DNA from 3 places in the Streptomyces sp. NPDC026394 genome. Region 1 is predicted to be linked to each of the others. Evidence: riboswitches for the same ligand, from Rfam matches in the RefSeq annotation. Region 1 holds a riboswitch; each other region holds the start of a gene.

Region 1 (7,831 bases):
CAGCGTCCACACCAGCGCGAACGAGGCGAGCGCCCCGGCGAAGGCGGCCGACGACAACCCCAGGCCCCCGCCCAGCCCGAACACCCCGCCCGCCCCCGCCACGGTGCCCGCGCCCAGCACGATCGCGGCCACCGCGCCCAGCGAAGCGCCGTTGGAGATGCCCAGCAGGTACGGATCCGCCAGCGGGTTGCGCACCAGCGCCTGGGTGGCCGTACCGACGAGCCCGAGGCCCGCGCCGACCAGCGCGGCGAGCAGCGCCCTCGGGACCCGCAACTGCCAGACGATCAGGTCGTCCGTCCCCGGCCGGGGCGGCTCGCCCCCCAGGCGCCGGAACACCACCGACCACACCTCGGCCGGGGCGATGTCGGTGGCACCGAGTGCGACGGCCGCGGTCAGCGCGACGAGCAGGGCGACCAGCAGCCCGAGAGCGAGCCAGACGGCACGGGCCTGGCCGGGCCCCCTTCCCTCGGCACCTCCGACCCGCCCTTCCTCAGCACCTCCGACCCGCCATTCCGCGGCACCTCCGGCCCGTCCTCCCTCAGCTCCTCCAGCCCGCCGTTCCTCGGCTCTTCCGGCCCGCCCGTCGTCCTGCCCGACGGCTCGCCCGAGGTCCGGCCCCGGAGCCTGCTCGACGGCCTCCCGCCTCGCGCCCGGCGCTGCCATCAGCGGTCCGCTCCGGGCTCGGCCAGGCGGTCCGGGTAGAGCGTCGCCGCGATCCGCCGCACCGTATCGGCATTGCCCACCCCGGCGATGGTCGTCTGCTCCGAGCCGATACGCAGGAATTTCCCTTCCCGCACCGCGCGCAGTCCCGCCGTGGCCGGGAATTCCTTGAGGAACTTCTCAGCTTCGTCGAATGCCTTCCCGGTGGCCGCGGCACTTCCCCGGTTCCGTACGCCGAGCTGGATCCAGTCCGGGTTCTTCGCGACCACGTCCTCCCACGACACCGGCTGGAAATCGCTCGCGCAGTCCGCGAAGATGTTCCGCGCCCCCGCTTCGGTCAGCACCGCGTTGGCCACCTGCCGGTTGCAGACCGCCACGGGCTGTTTCGTCCCCGCGTCGAAGTCGAAGAAGAAGTACGACGGCCGCTTCGCCGCAGGCACGTCGGCAAGGGCCGCACGTACCGAGGAAACCTTCTTCTCCATCTCCGCCACCAGTCGCCCCGCACGGTGCGAGGTACCCGTGACCTGACCGAGCCGCCGGATGTCGGCTTCCACCGCGGACAGGTCCCGCTGCGGCACCTTCTTGCGCGGCGCACACGCCGTAGAAGCCAGATAGACGTGCTTGATGCCCGCCGCGGCGAATTCCTCCTCGGTCGGACCGGTCGCCGCGCCGCCCATCATGCCCATGGACGCGAACGTGTCGATATAGACATCGGCTCCGGACCCGAGCAGCTTCTCCTTCGGGATCACCGTCTTCCCCAGCACCGGGACGCGTTGCGCGCGGGCGTCCAGTTCGGGAGGCAACGTGCCTTTCCCCGGCGGGAATCCGGTACCGACGACCCGGTCGCCCGCTCCCAGCCGGAGCAGCATTTCCAGGCTCGCCGCATTGCTCGTGACAATCTTTCGCGGCGCCTCGGAAAACGTCGTCCGCCGCCCCTCGCAATCGGTGACCGTGGCGGGAAAGCCACCCGCTCCGCCGCCCCGCCCGTCCGCGGCGTCCGCCGCCGTCTGCCCGCCGGAACTACCGCAGCCGGTGGCCAGCGCGGCCACCCCCAGCACCCCCACGATCGCCGCCACCGACCGGCCTCGCCACGCCGACCGACCTTCCGGCACCATCCGGCCTTCCCAAGCCGACCGACCTTCCGGCGCTGCCCGGTCTCCCGACACGGACCGGCCCTTCGACACCGACCGGCCCTTCAGCACCGGCCGGCTCCCGGCCACCGGCTCCACCAGATCCATCCGAGGACGCATACGTCCGCTCTCCCTGCCTCTCGACCGCCCGAGGGCCCGCGCGTGCGGGCCCGGGACCAGGTAGTCGAGCGGACGGCGCCCCGGGTTCCCGCCGTATTGGTCCGATGACCACACCGCGGCCGGGCGTTAGAGTGTGCGGGCCGTGGTGTCGGGAAGACCGGTGAAGACCGTCAGGTCCAGACCGGAGCGGCCCTCGCCACTGTGATCGGGAAGTTCCCGCCCCGTTCCGTACGCGCCCCGCGCCCGTACGGAGCCACTGGCCGCAGCCCGCGACCGGGAAGGCAGGGGCGGGCGCGCACACCCGTCAGCCAGGAGACCGGCCACGGCATCTCACGAACTGATCCACGAGGTGCTGGAGCGTGACCACCGGATGCCCCCGTCCGCCAATTCCCCTTCCCCTTCACCGTCCCCGTCTTCTCCCCCCTCCCCCTCCCCCTCCACTTCGCCGTCCCCGCCGTCCGCTTCCGCGTTCCGCTGGCGGCGGCAGGACACCGTGCGGACCGCCGGGCTGATGGCGGTCATAGCCGCCCTGCACGTCATCGCCTTCGGTGTGCTCTTCCTGCTGGTCGTGCCGCAGCACTACGCCGTCGGGTCGCAGGTCTTCGGGGTCGGTCTCGGCGTCACCGCGTACACCCTCGGTATGCGGCATGCCTTCGACGCCGACCACATCGCCGCCATCGACAACACCACCCGCAAACTGATGGCCGACGGCAAACGCCCGGTCTCGGTGGGCTTCTGGTTCGCGCTCGGGCACTCCAGCGTGGTCGTCGCCATGGCGGCGCTGGTCGCCGGCGGCGCGCAACTGGCCGGCACCCTGCTCGACGACGGATCGAGTGCCCACCAGGTGCTCGGCACCGTGGGCACCACGGTCTCCGGCAGCTTCCTCTACCTCATCGCCGCGCTCAATCTCGTCGCGCTGGCGGGCATCTGGCGGGTGTTCCGGGCGATGCGGCAGGGCCGGTACGACGAGGCGGAGCTGGAGCAGCACCTCGACTCCCGCGGCTTCATGAACCGCGTACTGGGCCGCTTCACCCGCTCCATCACCCGGCCCGGCCAGATGTACCCGCTCGGCCTGCTCTTCGGTCTCGGCTTCGACACCGCGACCGAGGTGACGCTGATGGTGATGGCGGGCAGCGGCGCGGCGGCCGGTCTGCCCTGGTACGCGATCCTGGTGCTGCCGCTGCTGTTCGCGGCGGGGATGAGCCTGTTCGACACGCTGGACGGTACGTTCATGAACTTCGCGTACCAGTGGGCGTTCTCGAACCCGGTGCGCAAGGTCTACTACAACCTCACGATCACCGGTCTGTCGATCGCCGTCGCCTTCTTCATCGGGACCATCGAACTGGTCACCGTCCTGCACGAGAAGCTGAACCTGACGGACGGCGTGACCGGCTGGATCTCGGCGATCGACCTGGACAACGTGGGCTTCATCATCGTCGGCCTGTTCGTGGTGGTCTGGGCGGCGGCGCTGGCGTACTGGCGGCTGGCCGGGGTGGAGAAGCGCTGGTCGGCGCGGGCCACCGAGGCGACCGGGGCCCCGGAGGCCGCACGGGCCCCGGAGACGGCCGGGGAGACCGCCTGACCCGTCGCCCGACCTACCGGGCCCGACCTACCGGACCCGGTCTGTCCGCTCCCCGCCCCGCCCTTCATCAGTGGGGGCCGGGCCACCGCCCCCACCCGCCATCGGCAGGGTCGGCCGCCGCCCCACCCTCCACCGGCAGGGTGGGGCGGTGACTGCTCCCGCCCTGCCTCAGGTCGCCGAACCGGCCGCCGCGCCCGTCTTCAGATCACGGCCCCAGCGCGCCAGCTCGGCTTCGAGGTCGAGCGGGCGCAGCCGGTCCGGTTCGTCCGGGCCCGGCCAGTCCGTACGGGGCACCCGCCACATGACCTCGAACTCGTTGCCGTCCGGGTCCTTGGCGTACAGCGACTTGGACACCAAGTGGTCGGTGGCGCCGACCAGCGCGCCCCGCCCCGCCAGGTCCGCCGCCACGTCCGCCAGCTCCCCGAGGGTGCCGACCTCCCAGGCCAGGTGGTAGAGCCCCACCCGGCCGTGCTCGGGGCCCGGCGCACCGGCGCCGACCGCGAACAGTCCGAGATCGTGATCGTTGGCGGTCCCCTCGGCGCTGAGGAACGCGGCCCTCCCCGGTATCTCGGTGTCCACCCGGAACCCCAGCGTTTCCGTGTAGAAGGCCACAGCGCGCGCCACGTCCCGTACGTAGAGCACCGCGTGATTCAGCCGCCGCACTGCCACGTCAATCCCTCACCTTCCGCTTCTCCCCGCACCCATCACTTCACGGCACATCACGTCATGCCACACTCGGCTCCCCCGGCTCCACCCGGCTCGCCAGGAATCAGTCGCGCACCAGCAGCATCACGAACGCGACGATCACGCCGAACACCAGGGCGGCCACCCCGTACGCAAGGCGGTGGTTGCGCAGGACCGGGAGCAGCCGGTCGACCGCGTACCGGCCGGGGCCGGTCAGTGCCAGGGCTCCCGCGCCCGCCGTGAGCAGCAGCTCGTACTCGACGCCCTCGGGCGCGAAGAAGCCGCCGCCCCACTTCACCGCCAGCGCGTTCACCATCGTCCCGACGACCGCCGCGCCCGCCAGCGGCGTCAGCAGCCCGAGGACCAGCCCGAGGCCGCCCAACGTCTCGCTGAGGCCCGCCACCACGGCCATGGCCTTGCCGGCCGGGTAGCCGCTGGCCGTGAAGAACTGTCCGGTTCCGTCCAGCCCCGGTCCGCTGAACCAGCCGAACAGCTTCTGCGCACCGTGCGCAGCCATGGTCAGGCCGACCGCGAGCCGCAGAACCAACAGACCGATGTCGTACGCGTGCGGGGTCGCGGCATGGCGGTCGTCGACGCCGCTGCCGTAGTCGCGAAGGGGGCTGAGGGGGGAGGACATGCGAGCGCTCATTTCTGTCTGTCTGGTCCGTCCGGACCGGCGTGCCCTACGGGAGGACCGACGCCGCCCCGACGGAAGTACTTGAAACTTCAAGTCACACACCGACGATACACATCACTTGAAAGTGAAACAACACCCCCACCCCTCACCCTCCGAACGCCACCCCACACGATGCGTAACCCTTAAACCTACCCCCCACACCCCCACCACACACCGCATCCACACCAAGACCCACCCCACCCCACCCCCAGAAAAACCACTCCCCAACACCGCCCACCCCTCCTTTCCCTCCCCTCCCCCCTCATCTCCCTCTTCCTCCTCATCCCCCTCCCCCTCGCCCACCTCTGCCGCCCTCTCCCCACCCCTCCGCAACCGCCCACGTGTCCTTGTCCCCACCGCGCCACTCGACGAGCCCCGGAGTGTCCAGGTCGATGTCCTCGGCATCCGGCGCCAGCCCCGCATGCCGCAGGAACTCGGCGACATCACCACGCCCGTGCGCCAGCCCGACGATCTGCCCGTGGACAGTGACCCGCCGCCCACCGGACGAGGAGGGCGGGTGGACGATCACCGGCGGATGCTCAGCCATGCTTTCAGCGTGCACCGAGACCGCCCACCACGCATGTCGGCCGCACCGCACCATGCCGGCCCCATTGCCGGAGAGCTGCACGGAAGCGCGCCCACCGATACTCACCGAACCAGCGTCGCTGGTCGTGGCGTTGACGTACGGAACAACCGCGCCAGGCTTGACGAGCCGCCCGGCGTCCGCGACGCACCACACGGCAAAGCCGGCGCACCGCCCCGGCTCGCGACATCCAAACACCGTCCGACCAGCAACATCGACGTCAACCCCAAATGCCGAAGACCCCCCGTCAAGATCGACGGGGGGTCTTCGCGCTGGTGGGCACAACAGGATTTGAACCTGTGACATCTGCTTTGTAAGAGCAGCGCTCTACCGCTGAGCTATGCGCCCTGGCTGGACCGACAGACTACCTTGCTTCCTGGGCTGCTTCACAAACCAGGGGCCTCAGCTCCGGCGGCGGGCCGGGGAACCAGCCCCCGAGATCGCGAACCAACCGGCCGCTGTATTCGTTCTCACTGGGTGGGAGAATGGCAGCCGGGCCTGGGGCGATGCGATCGGGAGAGGGATGTGACGGCGACACACACGCAGCCGCACGAGCAGCGAGCACGCCGTGCAGTACGCCGTCGCCCCCGCGGGGGCGCGTTCCGGGACACGATGGCTCTGCTCCTTCTGCCGCTTCCTTTGCTGGCCGCCGCGGCGCCGGCCGCGTTCGCCGGTGGCGGTACGCGGCGCTGGTTCGGGCGCGGGGAGAGCCAGCGGGCGGACGCGCAGGCCGCGAAGGATGCCGCGGCTGCGGCGTTCTACGAGCTGGACACGGCACAGCGCGACCTGCGGATCTCCATAGAGACGATCACGGCGGTCGACAGTTCGCCGGCGGCCGTACGGGCCGCGAAGGACTACGAGAACTTCGGGCGGCGGATCGACGAGGTCAGCCAGGGCTACATCAGCGCTGTCGACGCCCACGATCTCGACCGGGACGATCTCGACGCCGGTGCCGCCTCACGGGCCCGCGCCGACCTGACCCGGGCCAAGGAGGAGCTGGAGCGGGTCAAGGCCGACCTCGACCGGTTCGCGCAGGGGCTCGGCCCGCTGCTGCAGACCGCGGAAACGCAGTTGGCACGGCTCGCACCGGCGGTGGAACGGGCGCGGCAGGCCCTGCTCGCGGCGAGCAACGCGCTGGACGCCGTCCGGGCGCAGGACTTCAAGGCCGACGATCTGGCGGCCCGGCTGGCCGCCCTGTCGCCCGAGCTGACCAAGTTGAACCAGGGCGCCGGTCAGCACGGCGTGCAGGAGACGATCCGGCGCGCCGACGACGTACTGCGCCAGGCCGAGTCCGTACGGACCGAGGCGGAGCGGCTGCCCGAGAAGGCCGCGGAGATCGACAAGCGGCTGGTGTCGCTGCGGACCCGGGCGCAGGCCATCACGACGCGGGCGAGCAAGGTCGACCCCGTACTGAGCGAATTGCGGCGGCGGTACAGCGCTGCCTGCTGGCAGGACCTCCAGCATGTGCCGGACCAGGCCGCGGACGCCGTCGCGCAGGCCGAGAGCAAGGTGCGGGAGGCGCAGCGGGCGCGGGACGAGCAGCAATGGGCCGACGCCACGAGCCTGCTGGCGACCGTGCGGGCCCTGCTGAACACCACCGACGAGGCCGTCTCGGCGGCCGGCGACCGGCTGCGGCGGCTGGACGAGGTGTCCTTCGACCGCGAGAAGGAGGTCGAGCGTACGCGCTTCGCCGTACGGGACGCGCAGCGTCTGGCGATGGCCGGACGCAGCACGCCCGACCCGCGGCACGCACGGCCGCTGGACGATGCGGTGGCACGTCTGGAGCGCGCGATCGCCGGTCTGGAGGGGCGGCACCCGGACTGGTGGCACTTCCTGACCGAGACGGAGGCGGTACGGCAGACCGCGTCCCGCGTCGTCCAGGAGATCCGCGACGAACGGGGCGGCGGCGCAGCGGGCTGAGTCGGCTACGGTCCGGACGGTCGGCAGGAAACAGGGCGGCAGAAAGCTGCCCGACGTCGGCGCCTGCCGCCCCGGCTCTCCCGCCTCAGCTCTCCCCCCCAGCCCTCCGGCCTCCGGGGTCCGCGCTCAACCCTTCACACGCGGCTCACCGGCCCACCAGCAGGCAAGTACGCCGGCACGCCGACACGCCGGGCCCACCGGCACGCCAGCGCCCCACCCCATCGCTCCGGCGGATCCTCCCGTCCTCCCCTCCCACCCCCATGACCTGCCGCTATGGCGTTACGCCCGGTTCAGGCGGATGCTGGTGTCAGGCACGGCCCAGGCGGTTCATCGCGCTAAGGAGGCCGGAACATGGACGCTGGCCAGGCTCTGCACGGGCCCACCCGGACGCTGCGCGGCAAAGTGCGGCACACACGGCTCGACGAACATCTGCCCGTCGATCACCGGCTCAGCACGGTGTACCGCTTCGGCGCCGG
Region 2 (7,831 bases), on a different contig from region 1:
TACCAGCCAGACGTTCTGGCTTCCGGTGCCCGCGGTGTCCTTGAGGATCGCGGGCAGGCCCACCGCCTTCACCAGCAGCGCGGCCGCTGCCGGGTCGCCGCTGTCCGCCTCCGCCGCGCGGGCGCGGGTCAGCCCGGCCTCGAACAGCCGGTCCCGTACGGCGGCCTTGTCCCGGGTCAGCCGCAGCACCTCCGGGCCGAGGCCGGGCAGCCCGAAGCGGGCGGTGAGTTCGGCGCCGACCAGCATCCAGGTGTCGGTCGAGCTGATCAGCCCCCGCAGGTCCGGAGTACGGGCGAGCTGTTCCGCCACCAGTTCCGTGTCGAAGGTGTCGGTCTCCACCACGTCGAGGGCGCCCGCGGGCAGCCGCTCCAACTCGTACGCGTAGTACGCGGGGTCGCGGGTCAGCAGCCGCAGCGGCTCGCCCAGCCGGGCGGCGGCGCGCGTCAGGTGGCCCAGCCCGAAGGTGAGCGATTCCAGGCAGACCACGGTCATGCGCGGGTCTCCTCACGGCGGGACGGCCAGGGGGCGCGGTTCCACGCCATCGTCGACCAGGGCATGGACATCTCCTCGGGGCTGCCGACCTCCGTCGGCTTCAGTGCGGCCAGGTCCACGGCCTCCCGGTGGCGGGCGTAGACCCGTTCCACGTAGCGGTGGCCGGTGTCGGCACCGATCACCAGGTGGAGCCGGTCGGGGTGGCGGCGGGACTCGTGGGTGGCGGTCAGGTACGCGGCGCCGGTGGACAGCCCGGCGAAGACGGCGTGCTCGCGCAGCAGCGCGACGGCGCCGGACATGGCGTGGGTGAAGTCCATCCAGTGCACCGCGTCGTACAGGTGGTGGCGGACGTTGTCGAAGGGGATCGAGGAACCGATTCCGGCGATGATGGCTTCCGGGTCGTGGTGGTCCTGGCTCCCGAAGGTGACGCTGCCGAACGGCTGCACCCCGACCAGCCGGACGCCGGGATCCCGGCGGCGCAGATGCTTCACGAGGCCGCCGGTCGAGGCGCCCGACCCGACGCCGCCGACGACCGTCAGGGTGCGGTCCGGCAGGGCCGCGGTCACCAGGTCCGCGACCTCCTGGTAGCCCAGGTAGTGGATGTCGTCGTGGTACTGGCGCATCCAGTGGACGCCGGGCCGTTCGGCGAGGATCTCCCGTACCCGCCGGACCCGCAGTTCCTGATCGAGCTTGAGGTTCTTCGACGGTCTGACCTGCTCGACCGTCGCGCCGAGTATCTCCAACTGGGCGAGGGTGGTGGCGTCCACGGTGGTCGAGGCCACGATGTGGCAGCGCAGACCGTAGCGGTGGCAGGCCAGCGCGAGGGCGTAGGCGTAGATGCCGCTGGAACTGTCGATCAGGGTCTGTCCGGTACGGACGGTGCCCCGGTCGAGGAGCTGCCGGACGGCCGCCAGCGCGGAGTAGATCTTCATCGACTCGAACCGCAGCAGCACCATGCCGTCCGTCAGCCGGACGAGGTCGGGGATCTTGAGGGCGTCGGCTATGTGGGGATGTGTCGTCACGCGTAGCCTCCTTGGGCGAAAGAGCACTGGTGACCGAGCGAACGGAAGAAGGCGGACAGCTCGCCCTTCAGGGACGGCGCCGGCCGGGAGCTGAAGAGGTAACCGACGAGCGATCCGGTGTGGGCGACGAAGACGCCGTCCGCCCCGAACTCCTCGCGGTGGGCCAGCACGGTTTCGAAGGTGTGCTTGGGCAGTACCTCCTGGGACAGCACGCTGCTGAAGGTCGCGGCCCGGGCCACGGCTGCCGGGTCGCCGGAGGCGAAGCCCTTCAGGAGGTCGGTCAGGCACCTCTCGTACTCCCTGGCGCAGCGCCGGTAGTGCCGCCGCAGCACCGGCGTGACCGCGGCGGTGTCCACCGTGCCCGGCTCCATGACGAAAGCGGTGTGGAAACCGATGCCGGTGCCCAGCCGCCGTACGACCCGGTGCCGTCCGCTCAGGTAGAGCGCGAACTCGTCGAGGAACACGCTGTCGGCCCGCTCTATCGCCGACAGGACGCGGCGGACGGCCCCGGTGTCGTACGGCAGTGAGAAGACCCGGAACAGGCAGCGCAGGGTCGCCACGATGTCCGCCGTCGAACTGGCCATGCCCACTCCGACGTGCAGGTCCGAGTGGGTGCTCCAGCGTCCCGGCGGCAGCGTCAGGCCGAAGTGCTCCAGGAAGAGCCGCGCGGCCGTCGCCGCCTTCGCGCCGAGAAGCGGTCGGTCGGGCGATGCGTCGGACGGTTCGTCGTCGGGCCCGGCGCCCGGCGAGAAGTACACCCAGGAGTGACGGTCCACGGGGAACGAGACGATCGCGATGTCCGCCTCGCCGCCGGGGCGCAGCGGGCCCTGGAACAGCTCGCCCAGCGTCCCCTGGCAGACGCCGGAGACCCACCGTGCCGGGCCGCCGTCGGGTGTGGTCAGCATCGGGCACCGTACAACGGCCGTGCCGGACCCGGCCGTCGGCCGCCCCGGAGACATCGCCTGCGGTATTCCTCGGTCACGAACACGCCCTCTCCCGCCGCACCCGGTCCGAGGATTTCGACCGGTGAGTGAGAGGGCGGCCGCGCCGGGACGCGCGTGGCTCCGCCTGTACCACCGACCCAGCCCTCGCGGTCACTGTGGACAGCGCGTGCGTCCGTTCTCGCTCGCACGCGCGCAGTGGCAGGTATCCGGACTCATGGGCATGTCGGCCGGGCCTTCCGGCAACAACTACCGGCCACCGCTTCCCGCACCCTTCGACCGGGTGCGGTGCTGTATCGGCGGCTTTCGCTCCCACTCACCGCTGCGGGACAGTCCCGGATTCCCACCGGGTTCCCTCTTACGACGCCCCACGGAGAGTGGCGCGAACCGACTGCGCACATCAGCGTAGAGGTGTTCCCGCCACCGCAACAGAGAGGTCTGTGGGGTTGTCTCGATTGGTGCCGCTGACAGGGCGCGGGATGTGTGCAGTACGGGCCCACGGCCCGCGGGAGCCTGTCACCAGCGATCCTGCCGTGCAGCACACCGGCACTGCCCCGGCTCAAACATGTCATGTCGGTACGACTCGTCACGGTCCTGCGACAGATCCACTCGCCGGGCCCGGTGGCCGGTTCGAGCCCCTGGGCCCTCGGCTGGAGAGCCGCACGGGAGACCTGGGGCGGCCCGGTACGGAACGGGGCGCCTCACCGCGGCCCGGGAAGGCCGCGGGGGCCCTGAAGGGGATGAGCCTGAACACCTGGCACGGTGGCGCGAAAGTGCCGGACGGCGTCGACAAGATCGTGCGGCAGGTCCAAGGACTCGGGCGCCGACGTCGTGGCCTTGCGGGTCTCGTCGAGCCCTGTCGCCAAGGAGATGGCGGGGGCCGACTCGGGTGGAGGCATTACACGGTCAGCGGAACGGACGTCCACCTGATCGGCCGCCACCACCGCCTCCGATCGGCCACCGCCTCCTTCCCACCGCCGATACGGACGATGATGGAGGTTCACTCCCGCCGCGCGGGCCACTCCGCACGGCGGGGCCGGGCTGTCAGTCAGGAGGCGTTGGCATGCGGATCCCTGGACCCGAGCCCCGGCCGGACGGCGGGGTGGGGGCGGTCGCCGCGGCGGGCGGACTGCACATCTACCAACTGCGGCTGCACGCCGAGTACGGGCCCGTCGTGCGGTTCCAACTGCCGGGCGCGGAGACGGCCGTGTCGGTCGCCGACCCCGTACTGCTGGAAGCCACGGCCCACCTCGACAAACGGCCGGAACGGCTGTTCGAGTTCCTGGCCCCGCTGTGCGAGGCGGGCAACTTGCAGGTGCTGCCGGCCGAGGAACACACTCCCTGGCGGCGCGTCCTGCTGTCGGTGTTGGCCGGCCGCCCGTCCCACGAGCGGCACTTCGCACGGTTCGCCGCGCTCGCGGCCGGACTCGCGGACCACTGGGCCGAGCGGGCAGGCCACGGGCCCGTGGCCCTGCAGAAGGACCTCACCGCGCTGTCGCTGCGGATGATCTGCGCGTACGCGCTGGAAGGCGAGGCCGCGGACCCGGACGGCGTCGTCGCGGCCTTCGAGGAGGTGCTCACCGAGTACCTGGGACGGCTCTACCAGGTACCGGTGCCGGGCACACGGGAGGAACGCGCCGAGCGGGCGGACCGGGCCCTCGCCTACCTGCGCGCGACGGTCGACCGGGTGGTCGCGGCGCACCACTCCGGGGGCCGCGCGGACCGCAGCGACCTCATCGGGGCGCTCGTCGAGGCCGGCGAGCGGCCCGCGCGCATCCGCGACACCGTCATGGTGACGCTGCTCGCCGCCCACCACACCACCGGAGTCGCCGTCTCCTGGACCCTGCACCTCCTGGGGAGCCACCCCGAGGCGGCCGAGCGGGTCGCCGCCGAACTGGACCGCGTACTCGGTGACCGCGCCGTGCCCGAGTACGCCGACCTGCGGCGCCTCACCTACCTGGACATGGTCCTGAAGGAAGCGATGCGGCTGTACCCTCCCGGCCCGTACGGCGCGCGGGAGACGACCGGACCGCTCGTCCTGGGCGACCATGAACTCCCGGCCGGTACGACGGTCTTCTACCCGTTCTGGGCCGTGCACATGAACCCCGACCACTGGCCCGAGCCCGAGAAGTTCGTCCCCGAGCGGTTCACCCCGCAGGAGGTGGCCGGGCGGTCGCGGCTGGCCTACATCCCGTTCGGCATCGGGCCGCGCAGTTGCGAGGGCGCCGGTCTCGCCGTGGTCGAGGCCGAACTGGTGCTGGCCGTGCTGCTCAAACGCTTCCGCTTCCGGCCCGTGCCGGGGCACCGGGTGACACCGGTCGAACGCTTCGTGCTCTGGGCGCGCGACGACATCCGGATGCTCCTGACGCCCCGTGACACCGCACCGCGTGCCTGAACCCGGTACGTGAACTCCGTGCCTGAACCCGGTGCGTGCCGACGGGGCTGGTGCGCGGGGAAGCCGGGTATGCATGGGGCGGCAGTGCCGGTGCGAGCAGGGGAGTGGCCATGACGGAGTGGTTATTGGCGTTCGACGCGGGCTGTGGCGCGTGCAGCGAGGTGGCCGGGGAGATCGGCGGCCTGGTGGACGACCGGCTGACGATGGCGGGGCTCGGGGACGCACCCGTACGCGCCCTGCGGCGGCAGGCGCTGGGCGACGACCCGCCGTTCGTCCCCACGCTGCTGGCCGTGCAGGGGGACCGGGTACGGGCGTGGACGGGCCCGGCGCTGTCGGTACGGCTGTGCCGTCTGCTCGGGCCGGCCGGGTCCCTGCGGGTGGTGCGGGCCCTGAACCGGACCGACGTGCTCGTACACGGTGACCGGCGCAGACTGCTCAAGGCCGTGCCGGGCCTGGCGCTGGGCGCGTTCCTCGTCTCCGGCGGCCTGGCCGCTCCGGCCATGGCCTCGCCCGGACGCCGGATGACGGCTGCCGCCGCCGAGGAGTGGGCCGCCGGGCTCGAACGGCTCCCCACCGGCTACCGAGAAGTGACCGCGCTGCCGATGCCGCAGCGCAGGGCCGTGTACGCCCGTGTCCCGGACCGTGCGAAGGCCGGCCTGTGGCTGGAGCACGTACAGCGCTACCGGGCGGCGCACCCCGAGCTGTCGGGGCCGCGGACGGCGATGCTGGAGAAGGTCGCAGCGGCGGTGCCGGCCCTCTTCGCCGGGACCGGCGCCTGGCCGGCGGCGGAGGCCGACCGGCTGCGGGAAGAGTCGGTGGCGGTCCTGGGCCCCGACGTGTCGTTCGCCGCGCTCGGGGTGCTCGGCCCGGCCGATTCGCCCGCCCCGGCCGCCCCCGGCACCTCCCGCCTGCTGATGAACTGCGACTGCCACAAGGGTGCCAGCGGTTGCAGTTCATGCGGCAACTCCGTGCCCTGCACCCCGCAGGCTTCGGGCTGCGGGTGGCTGTGGCAGCAGAACTGCGACGGGGTGTGCGGGGGCTGAGGAAGCGGCGTACGGGCAGCCGGTCCGCGCCCGCGAGGTGGCCTCCGGAAGCGGGCGCGGGCGCGCGAACGTAGGGTGGGCGCGGCAGGCCGGCCCCAAACCGGCCTGCACCGCGCGTGTCGGCATCCCGCGTACAGGGAGGTCCGCCGTGCCACTGCCCCACGATGCCGGTTCACCGGCTTTCGTCCTGGTCCACGGCGGCTACGGCTCGTCCGCCGACTGGGCGGGAGCCGTACGCGAGCCGGCCTCGCGCGGCCACCGGGCCCTCGCCGTGGACCTCCCCGGACACGGTCCGGCTGTCGGGGATGCCGGCCGTGAAGACGCCGGAGGAGCTGTTTGTCATACGGGTCAACCGGCGCTCCGGCGACCGGCGGGCCCAGGCGGCGGTGCGCGCGGCGTACACCGCGCGCTACCCGGGGGCCGCGTTCCTCGCCTGCTGAACTCCTACGCGCCGGATGTGACGCACATCGACGCACCTGGGCGCCCCCTCGCGGCACGTCCGCAACGTCCTCAGAACGCATCAGTGAGGCGCTCGATCAGCGCCCGCGCCGTCTCGTCACCGCCCGCGGCGGCACCGGCCGCGACCGCGCGACGGCGATCGGGGCCAGATACCCCTTGAGCGCCGCCACCGCGCGCCGCACCGCGCCGCGGTCCGGCTGGTCCCGGCCGGCCTCGTCGAGGATGGCCGCCTCGATGGCCGCGGCGTCTTCCAGAACCTCTTCCGCGACGGCCAGGGAGGGCAACTGGCGCAGGGTGTCGGCGACGGCTTCGACCAGGACCTCGAATTCCGGAGCGATCTTCCGTCCGGCTTTCCGGGCGGTGTTCTCCGCGCCGTCGCCCCAGGCCAGTTGCGATTTCACGACATTGCCGTACGTCACCGGCCCCTGCACTTTGCCCGCATTACCGTCGCCGATCTGAAATATCTTGTCGCCGAAGTGCGACGGGATTTCGTTCATCGGGTCACCTTGCCCGTGTTCTGATTGCCGAACTGCTTGATGCTGTCGCCGATGTGGAAGTTCTCCACCTGGAATTGGAACTCAGCCTGCGGATTGTCGATCGCAGCCATGATGGAGTGCGATATCTGCGCCACCAGGTTCTTGTCGGGGCTCGTCAGTACGGCGTAGGGCGCGCCCGCCGTCTCGATGTTGAGCCGGTGCAGCGTACTCCGCGTCGCCGCCATGATCAGCCGGACGAGGACCGAGACGACCAGCACGGCCGCGCCGGCGAGCACGGGCGGGCCGACGAGCATCGCGAGTGCTACGCGCCCGCCGGTGCTGTACAGCAGCATTCCCATGAACACGGCGCACACCGCGAAGCCCCAGGGGCCGACGCGCTTCAGGATCAGCCAGAGTCCGGGCTTCAGCTTGACCGTCGTCACGCAGGCGATGTTGTGCAACGGGTACGCCGCGGTACCGACCCAGAGGACCCGTCGGCTGACCTGGACATTGATCACTTCGCGTTTGTAGAACACGCTTCCCCCGAGGTGGTTCGCTGCCCGAAAAGTCACGGCCGGACCAGCATTGCCGAAAGGCCGCCGGGTGAACAGTGGTTACGCGAAAGCCGGAAGGCGGGTGCGGTGCGTGAACGTTTCCGCAAAGATTCGGCCCCCAAGCACCCAAGCTTCGACGCAACCGACTCCGCGCGCCGGAAAGCCCGCACGGCGAACACCGCCTACGGCATACCGGCCGCCGACGGCACCCCGGCCGCCGCGTCGCTCCCCGTCGCACCGCGCGCCCACCGGCCCGGGGGATACTGGGCCGGTGGGAATGCGGATAGCGGTGCTCGGACCGGTACGGGTCTTCGACGGCGACGGGGCACCGGTCGGCATCGGGGGCGCGAGACCACGCATGCTGCTCGGCCGACTGGCCCTGACGGCGGGCGACATGGTGACACCCGCCGCGCTCATCGACGGACTGTGGGGCACGCGGCCTCCCGCCG
Region 3 (7,831 bases), on a different contig from region 1:
CGCAGCGGGTCACGGGCCCGGCCGGTCTCTTCTACGGCATCTGGGGCGCCACGGACGAGGAGGAACGCCGCAAGCTGACCACCTACCGCCAACGCAAACGCCGAGCCGCGTGACGCGCACGAACGCGGGGTTCTCCCCGGCACTCCGCATTCGCCCCGGCCCCACGGCTGCCACCTCGTCAACCAGGAGGGCCTATCCTGCTCCACCGAAGTCGATTCGCCTTCGGCCCAGGGGCCTTCCCGAGGGGAGCAGCGACGGAATGACCAAGAAGAGGCAGCTTTCGCAGCATTCGCCGGAATCCCTGAAAGTAAGGAAAAACCACCACCACGCCTGACGAAACCGCTGGTCGAGGCCTGCGGTCCCCGCGCGTGCGGGGATGGTCCCCGTCCGGGGCCGGGCCAACCGGGGTCCGCGTCGCGGTCCCCGCGCGTGCGGGGATGGTCCCTACCCGCCGGGCAACGGGCGGGCCCCACACAGGGGACGCCCGCCCGCCACCTCCGCCTCTTCAAAGGGCGCGGCGGAAAGTCACCCGGTCCAGCGCGGGACCGTCGTAGTCCGCGATCGGGGCCGACGGGGTGAAGCCCAGGGCCCTGTGGAAGGCGATGGAACCGGTGTTGTGCGGCGAGGTGATGGCGCGTACCTCGGTGCGGCCGGCTGCTGCCGCGCGTTCGAAGAAGGTGGTGTAGAGGCGACGAGCGACGCCCTGCTGGCGCAACTCGGGGTCCACTCCGACGAAGTGGATGTACGCCTGGTCCGCGTGGTCGGCGGAGTGGAAGCCTACGAGGAACGCCCGGATTCCCCGCACGTCCTCCAGCACCAGACTGGTGTCCGCGAAGTGTTGCAGGAAGAGGCGTGGCAGCAGCAGGGAGAGTTCCCTCGCTTGTTCCGGGGTGCGTGAGTCGCCCCACCAGCGCTGGACGCACTCCACGAGGGTGGTGTGGTCGGTCGTACGGGCCCGGCGTACGTCTTGCATGCCCTGCCTTTCGGTTGGGGGTGATGGGGATGCGAGGGGGGTGCGATGGGGATGTGATCGGCATTGGAACGCTCAGCTACTCGCGGTAACTGGGTGACGTCGCGGAGCGCTGCGCTCGGTCAAGGCCGGGAGACAACCGTTCAGGGGTGGGTAGTTCCCAGTTTCTCGGCCGTGGGGTCGGTGGGTGCGATGTGTCCCTCCTTTTTACGTCGCGTCCTGTGATGGTCTGCCGTCGTCGATGAATTCGAGGAGACGCTCGACGAGCCGGTCCGGCTCGTCGAGCGACACGAAGGCGCGTGAACGCTCCGCGATGGCGACCGAGCGTGCGTCTCCAGGGAACAGTCCGCGTCCGGTTCGAGCGGCGTGCGGTGTCCCCCTAACGGCATGTCGGGCAGCACGATGTGGAACCGGTCGTGCAGTCCCGGGGCCAGCGGGTCCCACAGGTGTCCGTCGACCATCAGACCGTGCACGAACAACAAGTTCCTTCCCTGCCCGGCATGCCGCAGGTCGATGCGGCCGCCGGCCGTTTCCATCTGAGCGGTCCGAGTCTGCACTTCGGACACCTTTCCGCGTTCGCCCACAACGTAGAAATGCTCGCAGTGAAGGGTGTGAGCGACCCCGCCCACCGGACCTGGCGGCACGCGCGGTGTGTCGCTTGATCTGATCGAACCCGTCCTCGGACCGCGAGCAACGTGTATGCCTGCCTCGCCGTGTTCAGGAAGACGTACGCAGCCAGTCCTCGAAGCGGGTGGTGGCCAGTCGGGCGCTGCCCTCGTCGGGGACGAGGCTGCGTTCGGTGAGTTCGGAGCCGAAGTAGCGGGCGTGCGGGTCGGGGGCGACCGTGCGCGGGTCGTGCCAGGCGTGCAGGGCCCGGGCGACGAGTTCGTCGAAGCGGAAGACTTCGGGGCCGGCCACTTCGGTGGTGGCTTTCTGCGGGATTTCCACGGCGGCCTTGGTCACCGCCTCGGCGACGTCCGCGGCGGCCAGGGGCTGGAAGAGCACGGGTGGTACGCGCACGGTGTCGCCGTCGGTGGCGGCGTCGGCGATGCCTCTGACGAACTCGAAGAACTGTGTCGCCCGGAGGATCGAGTAGGGAATCGGGCCCTGTTTGATCAGCCGCTCCTGGACCACCTTCGCCCGGAAGTAGCCGTTGTCGGGCAGGTCGTCGATGCCGACGATCGACAGCGCCAGGTGATGCGTGACGCCCGCCGTGGCCTCGGCGGCCAGCAGGTTGCGGGTAGAGGTGGTGAAGAATTCCAGGACCGCCGACTCCTCGAAGGAGGGCGAGTTGGCCACGTCCACGACCACCTGGGCTCCGGCCAGCGCGGTGTCGAGGCCCTCGCCGGTGAGGGTGTTGACGCCCGTACTGGGCGCGGCGGGCACGGCCTCGTGTCCGCGCTCGGTGAGTCTGCCGACCACTTTGCCGCCGATGAGGCCGGTGCCTCCGATGACCACGATCTTCACTTCGTCTGCTCCTCGCGCTGTTGGCGCCCGCTGGGGCGGAGAGGCGTCAGGGCTCCCGGGGTACGCGCAGGTGAGCGCGCTGTTTGAGTTCTTCGTCGTCGACCAGGACGGACATGGGCTGCCCCGGTACGCAGAGCATGGTGACGACGAAGCGCAGCCGCGTGTCGGTGAGGGCGTTGCCGTCCTGGTAGTGGATGACGTCACCGCCGGGCTCCCAGAACGCTTCCCCGGCGCGGACGATCCGCTCCGGCTCACCTTCCAGTTCGAAGCGCATCTCGCCCTCCAGCACGTACCCGAAGGCCGGCCCTGGGTGGCGGTGCGGCGGGGCACCCTGGTCGCCGGGCGGGTACTCGATCTGGACGGTCGACACGTGCGCGCCCTCCGGGATGGCGGGCGGGACGACCTCTTGCAGCACGGTGAGCGCGGACTTCCATGCCTCCGAGGGCGGGTGTTCGTGGGTGCCGGGCATGGCGGGTCCTCCTTCTGCGGTGCCGATGCCGGCGCCGGTGCCTGTGCCGGTATCGGTAGCGATGGCGGTGCCGCCCCGGTGTGCGGTGCCGGCCCCCCCCGGTGTACGGCACCAGGCCTCGGCGAACGGCCCGCCGGTAAGCGGCCCGGCCGGGAGATGTCCCATTGTTCAGACCCCCGGCATGCCCGGTGAGCGCCGATCCGGACACATCCGGGACGCCGTACGGAGCCTCGGCCCCGCCCGTCCGACCCGGCTCCGCCCGTCCCCGTCCCCGCCGTCCCGCCCGGCTCCGCCCCCGCCCGCCCCCACCCCTCCCCCCGTGTCCCATCTCACGTACCACCATGTGAACAAGGGTGTCCCTACCGGGTGCGACCGATCTACGCTGTCCGGTGCAGCTGGTTCGCCCTGCCCGCCAGGCAGGCGCGTCGTAAGAGGGAACCCGGTGGGAATCCGGGACTGCCCCGCAGCGGTGAGCGGGAACGACCGCCGTCATACGCACTGGATCCGGGCCGCGGATCCGGGAAGCGACGGCCAATAGGTGTCCGCCGGACGATGGTCCGGCAGGCGTGCCCGCGAGTCCGAAGACCTGCCCGTTGCCCGCGTGCGTCCGTACGTGCGCGGACCTTCCGGTGACCTCGAGGGCGGGTCGGCGACCACAGCAGGCGGGCATGGGTGCCGTTCGGCGCCGGGTGGCCCGTCCGGTGCGTCATTCCTTCGCGTTCTCGTCCCGTCACCGGGCTCGGAGAAGATCACGCTCGCGAAGGAGAGTTCCGTGACAGCGAAGCCCGCAGCCGCGGCAGCACGGGCCACCGTGTACGGCTACCCCCGCCAGGGACAGCACCGGGAACTGAAGAAGGCCGTCGAGGGGTACTGGAAGGGCCGCGTCACCGCGGACGCCCTCCGGGAGACCGCGAAGGACCTGCGCCGTTCCAACTGGCAGCAGCTGGCCGACGCCGGCATCCACGAGGTGCCGACCGGTGACTTCTCGTACTACGACCATGTGCTGGACACCAGCGTCATGGTCGGCGCTGTCCCGGAACGGCACCGCGCCGCCGTCGAGGCCGACGCCCTGGACGGCTACTTCGCGATGGCGCGCGGGACGCAGGATGTGGCGCCGCTGGAGATGACCAAGTGGTTCGACACCAACTACCACTATCTCGTGCCCGAATTGGGGCCTGACACCGTCTTCTCCACCGACTCCGCCAAGCAGGTCGGCGAGGTGCGGGAGGCACTCGCGCTCGGTCACACCCCGCGCCCGGTCCTCGTCGGCCCGGTCACCTACCTCCTGCTGTCCAAGCCGGCCCCCGGTGTGGCCGCCGACTTCGACCCGCTGACCCTGCTCGACCGGCTCCTGCCCGTCTACGCGGAGGTACTGGCGGACCTGCGCGCGGCCGGCGCCGAGTGGGCGCAGTTGGACGAGCCCGCCCTGGTGCAGGACCGCACCCCGGCCGACCTCAACGCCGCCGAGCGCGCCTACCGCGTCCTCGGTACGCTCGCCGACCGCCCGAAGCTGCTGGTCGCCTCGTACTTCGACCAGCTCGGCGAGGCCCTGCCGGTACTCGCCAAGGCGCCCGTCGACGGTCTCGCGCTGGACTTCACCGAGGCCGCGGCGGGCAACCTGGACGCGCTCGCCGCCGCCGGCGGCCTGCCCGGCAAGCGGCTGGTCGCCGGAGTCGTCAACGGCCGCAACATCTGGATCAACGACTACGAGAAGTCGCTGGCCACGCTCGGTACGCTGCTGGGTCTGGCCGACCGGGTCGACGTGGCCGCCTCCTGCTCGCTGCTGCACGTGCCGCTGGACGCCACCGCCGAGCGGGACATCGACCCGCAGGTCCTGCGCTGGCTCGCGTTCGCCCGGCAGAAGACCGCCGAGGTCGCCACGCTCGCCCGCGGCCTCGCGCAGGGCACCCACACGATCGCCGCCGAACTGGCCGCCAACCGCGCCGACCTGGCGTCCCGCGCCGGTTCCGCGATCACCCGCGACCCCGCCGTACGGGCCCGTACCGCCGCCGTCACCGACGCCGACGGCCGCCGCTCGGCGCCGTACGGGGAACGGACCGTCGCCCAGCGGGCCCACCTCGGCCTGCCGCTGCTGCCGACGACCACCATCGGCTCCTTCCCGCAGACCGCCGAACTGCGCGCCGCCCGCGCCGACCTGCGGGCGGGACGCCTGGACACGGCCGGGTACGAGGAACGCATCGGGAACGAGATCCGCGAGGTGCTCGCCTTCCAGGAGGAGGCGGGCATCGACGTCCTCGTGCACGGCGAGCCCGAACGCAACGACATGGTGCAGTACTTCGCCGAGCGGCTGACGGGGTATCTCGCCACACAGCACGGCTGGGTCCAGTCGTACGGCACGCGGTACGTCCGGCCGCCGGTCCTCGCGGGCGACATCTCGCGGCCCGAGCCGATGACGGTGCGGTGGACGCGGTACGCGCAGTCGCTCACCGACCGTCCGGTCAAGGGGATGCTGACCGGCCCGGTCACCATGCTCGCCTGGTCGTTCGTCCGGGACGACCAGCCGCTCGGCGACACCGCCCGGCAGGTGGCGCTGGCCCTGCGTGACGAGGTCGGCGACCTGGAGGCGGCCGGCACCTCGGTCATCCAGGTCGACGAGCCGGCGCTGCGCGAGACGCTGCCGCTGCGCGCCGCCGGCCGTCCCGCCTACCTCGCCTGGGCCACCGAGGCGTTCCGCCTCACCACCGGCGGGGTGCGGGACCGGACGCAGATCCATACACACATGTGCTACGCCGAGTTCGGTGACATCGTGCAGGCCATCGACGATCTGGATGCCGACGTGATCAGCCTGGAGGCGGCCCGCTCACACATGCAGGTGGCCCGTGAACTGGCCGAACACGGCTATCCGCGGGAGGCCGGCCCGGGCGTGTACGACATCCACTCGCCCCGCGTGCCGAGCGCCGAGGAGGCGGCGAGCCTGCTGCGCAAGGGCCTCGGCGCCATCCCGGCCGAGCGGCTGTGGGTCAATCCCGACTGCGGTCTGAAGACCCGGGGCTGGCCCGAGACCCGTGCTTCGCTGGAGAACCTCGTCGCGGCCGCGCGGACGGTGCGCGCGGAGCTGCCCACGTCGTGATCACCTTCGAACTCCACAGCTAGAACCGGTTCATGGGGGTGACCCGGGGGGGGGCAGTCCGCCGGCCGGCTCGGGAACGGCCGGCCGGCGGGCCGTAAACTGCTCTCCCCGCACTTATCGAGGAACATCACTTGACCCCGTATTCCCTGGCGTTCTACATGGACGTCGTGACCACCGGCGCCGTGCTCGGCCTGCGCCACACCGATTCTCCCGAGCGCGTCGCCGAAAACCTGGGGCCGGACTTCGGCGAGAACAGGTTCGGGGAAACCGGCCTGGGCTACTCCTACGGCCTGCCCGAGTTCTTCTGGGAACGCGAATCCACCGACGCCCTCTGGTCGGGGCACCATTTCACCTTGCAGGTGCACAGACTGGCCCACCGGAAGCACAAGTCCGTCGACGAGGTGCTGCGAACCCGGTACGGGCGCTTCGCCCCCCGGCTGCGGTTCGAGAAGCTGCGGCGTCTGTTGGAGCGACGCGGCGTCCCGTTGCTGGAGATCCCGGATGCGGCGAACGCGCCGCACTACCGGACGTTCTGGCAGCCGAATTCCCAGGTCGCCGTCTCCGTCATCAATTGCCACGGTGAATTCAGCACACCGGGCAACCTGCGGGTCGGCGACGTCTATAACATCCAGGCGCCGCTGACTGCCGACGCGGTGGCGTGGCGGAGGGAGCGCGCCGCCACGTGAACGGCTTGGCAGTCTTCGCAAGGGCGGGCGGGAAGATGCGCAGAAGTTGGCACGGGGCCATGGTTGTTGGCATTCGGCGCCACTGTCAGAGTCTCCGTATGGTCGGCGCGAACTGGCGGCGTGCCGCACCGTCAAGGTGTATGCGGAGTACCTGGTACGGGGCGTGCAGACTCCGGGGTGAGGGCCCCGGACGTCCGTCGGGCGGGTGCGGAGCAGAACTGAGGCTGCTCCGCACCCGCCCGCGGCACACATGGTGCACCGGAAGGGGTCAGCTCTGCCCCGTGCTCTCCAGGACGATCTGGAGCTCGACCTCCTGGTCGCCCGACACCGTGCCTTCCGTACGGACGGAGAACGCGCGTGTCAGCACGTCCCGCAGCCGGTCCACCGCCAAGTGGCTGCCCTGGAGGTCGGCGGTGACGGCGGCGGACAGGTCCGCGTTCGGCCGGACGTCGCCGCGGACCTCCGAGGTTTCGAAGGTCTCGGTCCAGACGGTCGGGTGACCGGACCGGTGCGGCTGGTCGTGGGCGGTGTCGCCGTCGGCGCGGTCGGAGTCGAAGCAGCTGCGCAGCGTGCTGAACACGGCCTCGGCATCGGCCGGTGTCTGGGCGCTGAGCACGACCTGGGCCGGCTCGTCGGTATGGGGTGTGCGGGTCATGTGGGCTGGGTCCTCTCCGCGCTGTGCGTCGATGTGGTGCGGCGGGCTTCCTTGGCCGCCCGTTGGGGTACGACGGTGTATTTCGGGTCCTCGGCGGAGGCGATGCCGGCCGCGAAGACCCCGAAGCGGGTGCACACGGAACCGGCGAGCAGGGCCAGCCCGCTCGCGGCGGCCAGCGTGCGGGAACGGCCTCCGAAGGCGGCGCCGACGGCGGCTCCGGCCGCGGTGAGTGTCCGCGCCGTGCGGAGCAGCGTGCCGGCCCGCCCCTGGTGCCAGGTCTCCGCGACCATGCCGAGGCGCCGTTCGACGGCCTTGGTGACCGCTTCGTCGGCGACCGCGGCCAGTACCGCGGCGCACCGGGCGGGCACCGTCTCCCGTACGGGAGCGACGGCGAGGGCCGTCCCGGCGGCGGCGGCCGTCGCCGATGCCGCGAAGAGGTACGGGAGTTCGCGGTGCGCGCCGTGCCACGCGGGGACGGCGGTGTCCGCCGCGA

The links. A riboswitch is a leader RNA that binds a small molecule or an ion and turns the genes downstream of it on or off. The one in region 1 is predicted to bind cobalamin.
Region 2: it holds a riboswitch for cobalamin, as region 1 does, so the genes downstream of both, ACZ4QV_RS37420 (GHMP family kinase ATP-binding protein) here and nicT (Nickel transporter NicT) in region 1, are expected to answer to the same signal.
Region 3: it holds a riboswitch for cobalamin, as region 1 does, so the genes downstream of both, metE (5-methyltetrahydropteroyltriglutamate--homocysteine S-methyltransferase) here and nicT (Nickel transporter NicT) in region 1, are expected to answer to the same signal.

What each region holds. Positions count from the first base shown of each region.
Region 1 is NZ_JBVHPX010000002.1:167,924-175,754, forward strand. Features, by position in the region: gene ACZ4QV_RS04945 (FecCD family ABC transporter permease) at 1-663, opposite strand, end outside; gene ACZ4QV_RS04950 (ABC transporter substrate-binding protein) at 663-1,775, opposite strand; cobalamin riboswitch at 2,037-2,249, shown strand; gene nicT (Nickel transporter NicT) at 2,248-3,492, shown strand; gene ACZ4QV_RS04960 (VOC family protein) at 3,661-4,161, opposite strand; gene ACZ4QV_RS04965 (DoxX family protein) at 4,262-4,813, opposite strand; gene ACZ4QV_RS04970 (hypothetical protein) at 5,133-5,399, opposite strand; tRNA gene ACZ4QV_RS04975 (tRNA-Val) at 5,709-5,783, opposite strand; gene ACZ4QV_RS04980 (hypothetical protein) at 5,961-7,355, shown strand; gene ACZ4QV_RS04985 (DUF4383 domain-containing protein) at 7,707-7,831, shown strand, end outside.
Region 2 is NZ_JBVHPX010000028.1:50,378-58,208, forward strand. Features, by position in the region: gene ACZ4QV_RS37410 (ATP-grasp domain-containing protein) at 1-492, opposite strand, end outside; gene ACZ4QV_RS37415 (cysteine synthase family protein) at 489-1,514, opposite strand; gene ACZ4QV_RS37420 (GHMP family kinase ATP-binding protein) at 1,511-2,419, opposite strand; cobalamin riboswitch at 2,639-2,863, opposite strand; gene ACZ4QV_RS37425 (cytochrome P450) at 3,519-4,850, shown strand; gene ACZ4QV_RS37430 (bacteriocin fulvocin C-related protein) at 4,961-5,893, shown strand; partial or broken gene ACZ4QV_RS37435 (alpha/beta hydrolase) at 6,042-6,173, shown strand; gene ACZ4QV_RS37440 (hypothetical protein) at 6,208-6,333, shown strand; gene ACZ4QV_RS37445 (hypothetical protein) at 6,430-6,849, opposite strand; gene ACZ4QV_RS37450 (DUF6232 family protein) at 6,846-7,346, opposite strand; gene ACZ4QV_RS37455 (AfsR/SARP family transcriptional regulator) at 7,660-7,831, shown strand, end outside.
Region 3 is NZ_JBVHPX010000024.1:1,366-9,196, forward strand. Features, by position in the region: gene ACZ4QV_RS35235 (GNAT family N-acetyltransferase) at 506-973, opposite strand; gene ACZ4QV_RS35240 (SDR family oxidoreductase) at 1,688-2,437, opposite strand; gene ACZ4QV_RS35245 (cupin domain-containing protein) at 2,484-2,906, opposite strand; cobalamin riboswitch at 3,286-3,514, shown strand; gene metE (5-methyltetrahydropteroyltriglutamate--homocysteine S-methyltransferase) at 3,679-5,997, shown strand; gene ACZ4QV_RS35255 (hypothetical protein) at 6,129-6,683, shown strand; gene ACZ4QV_RS35260 (hypothetical protein) at 6,952-7,338, opposite strand; gene nrfD (NrfD/PsrC family molybdoenzyme membrane anchor subunit) at 7,335-7,831, opposite strand, start outside.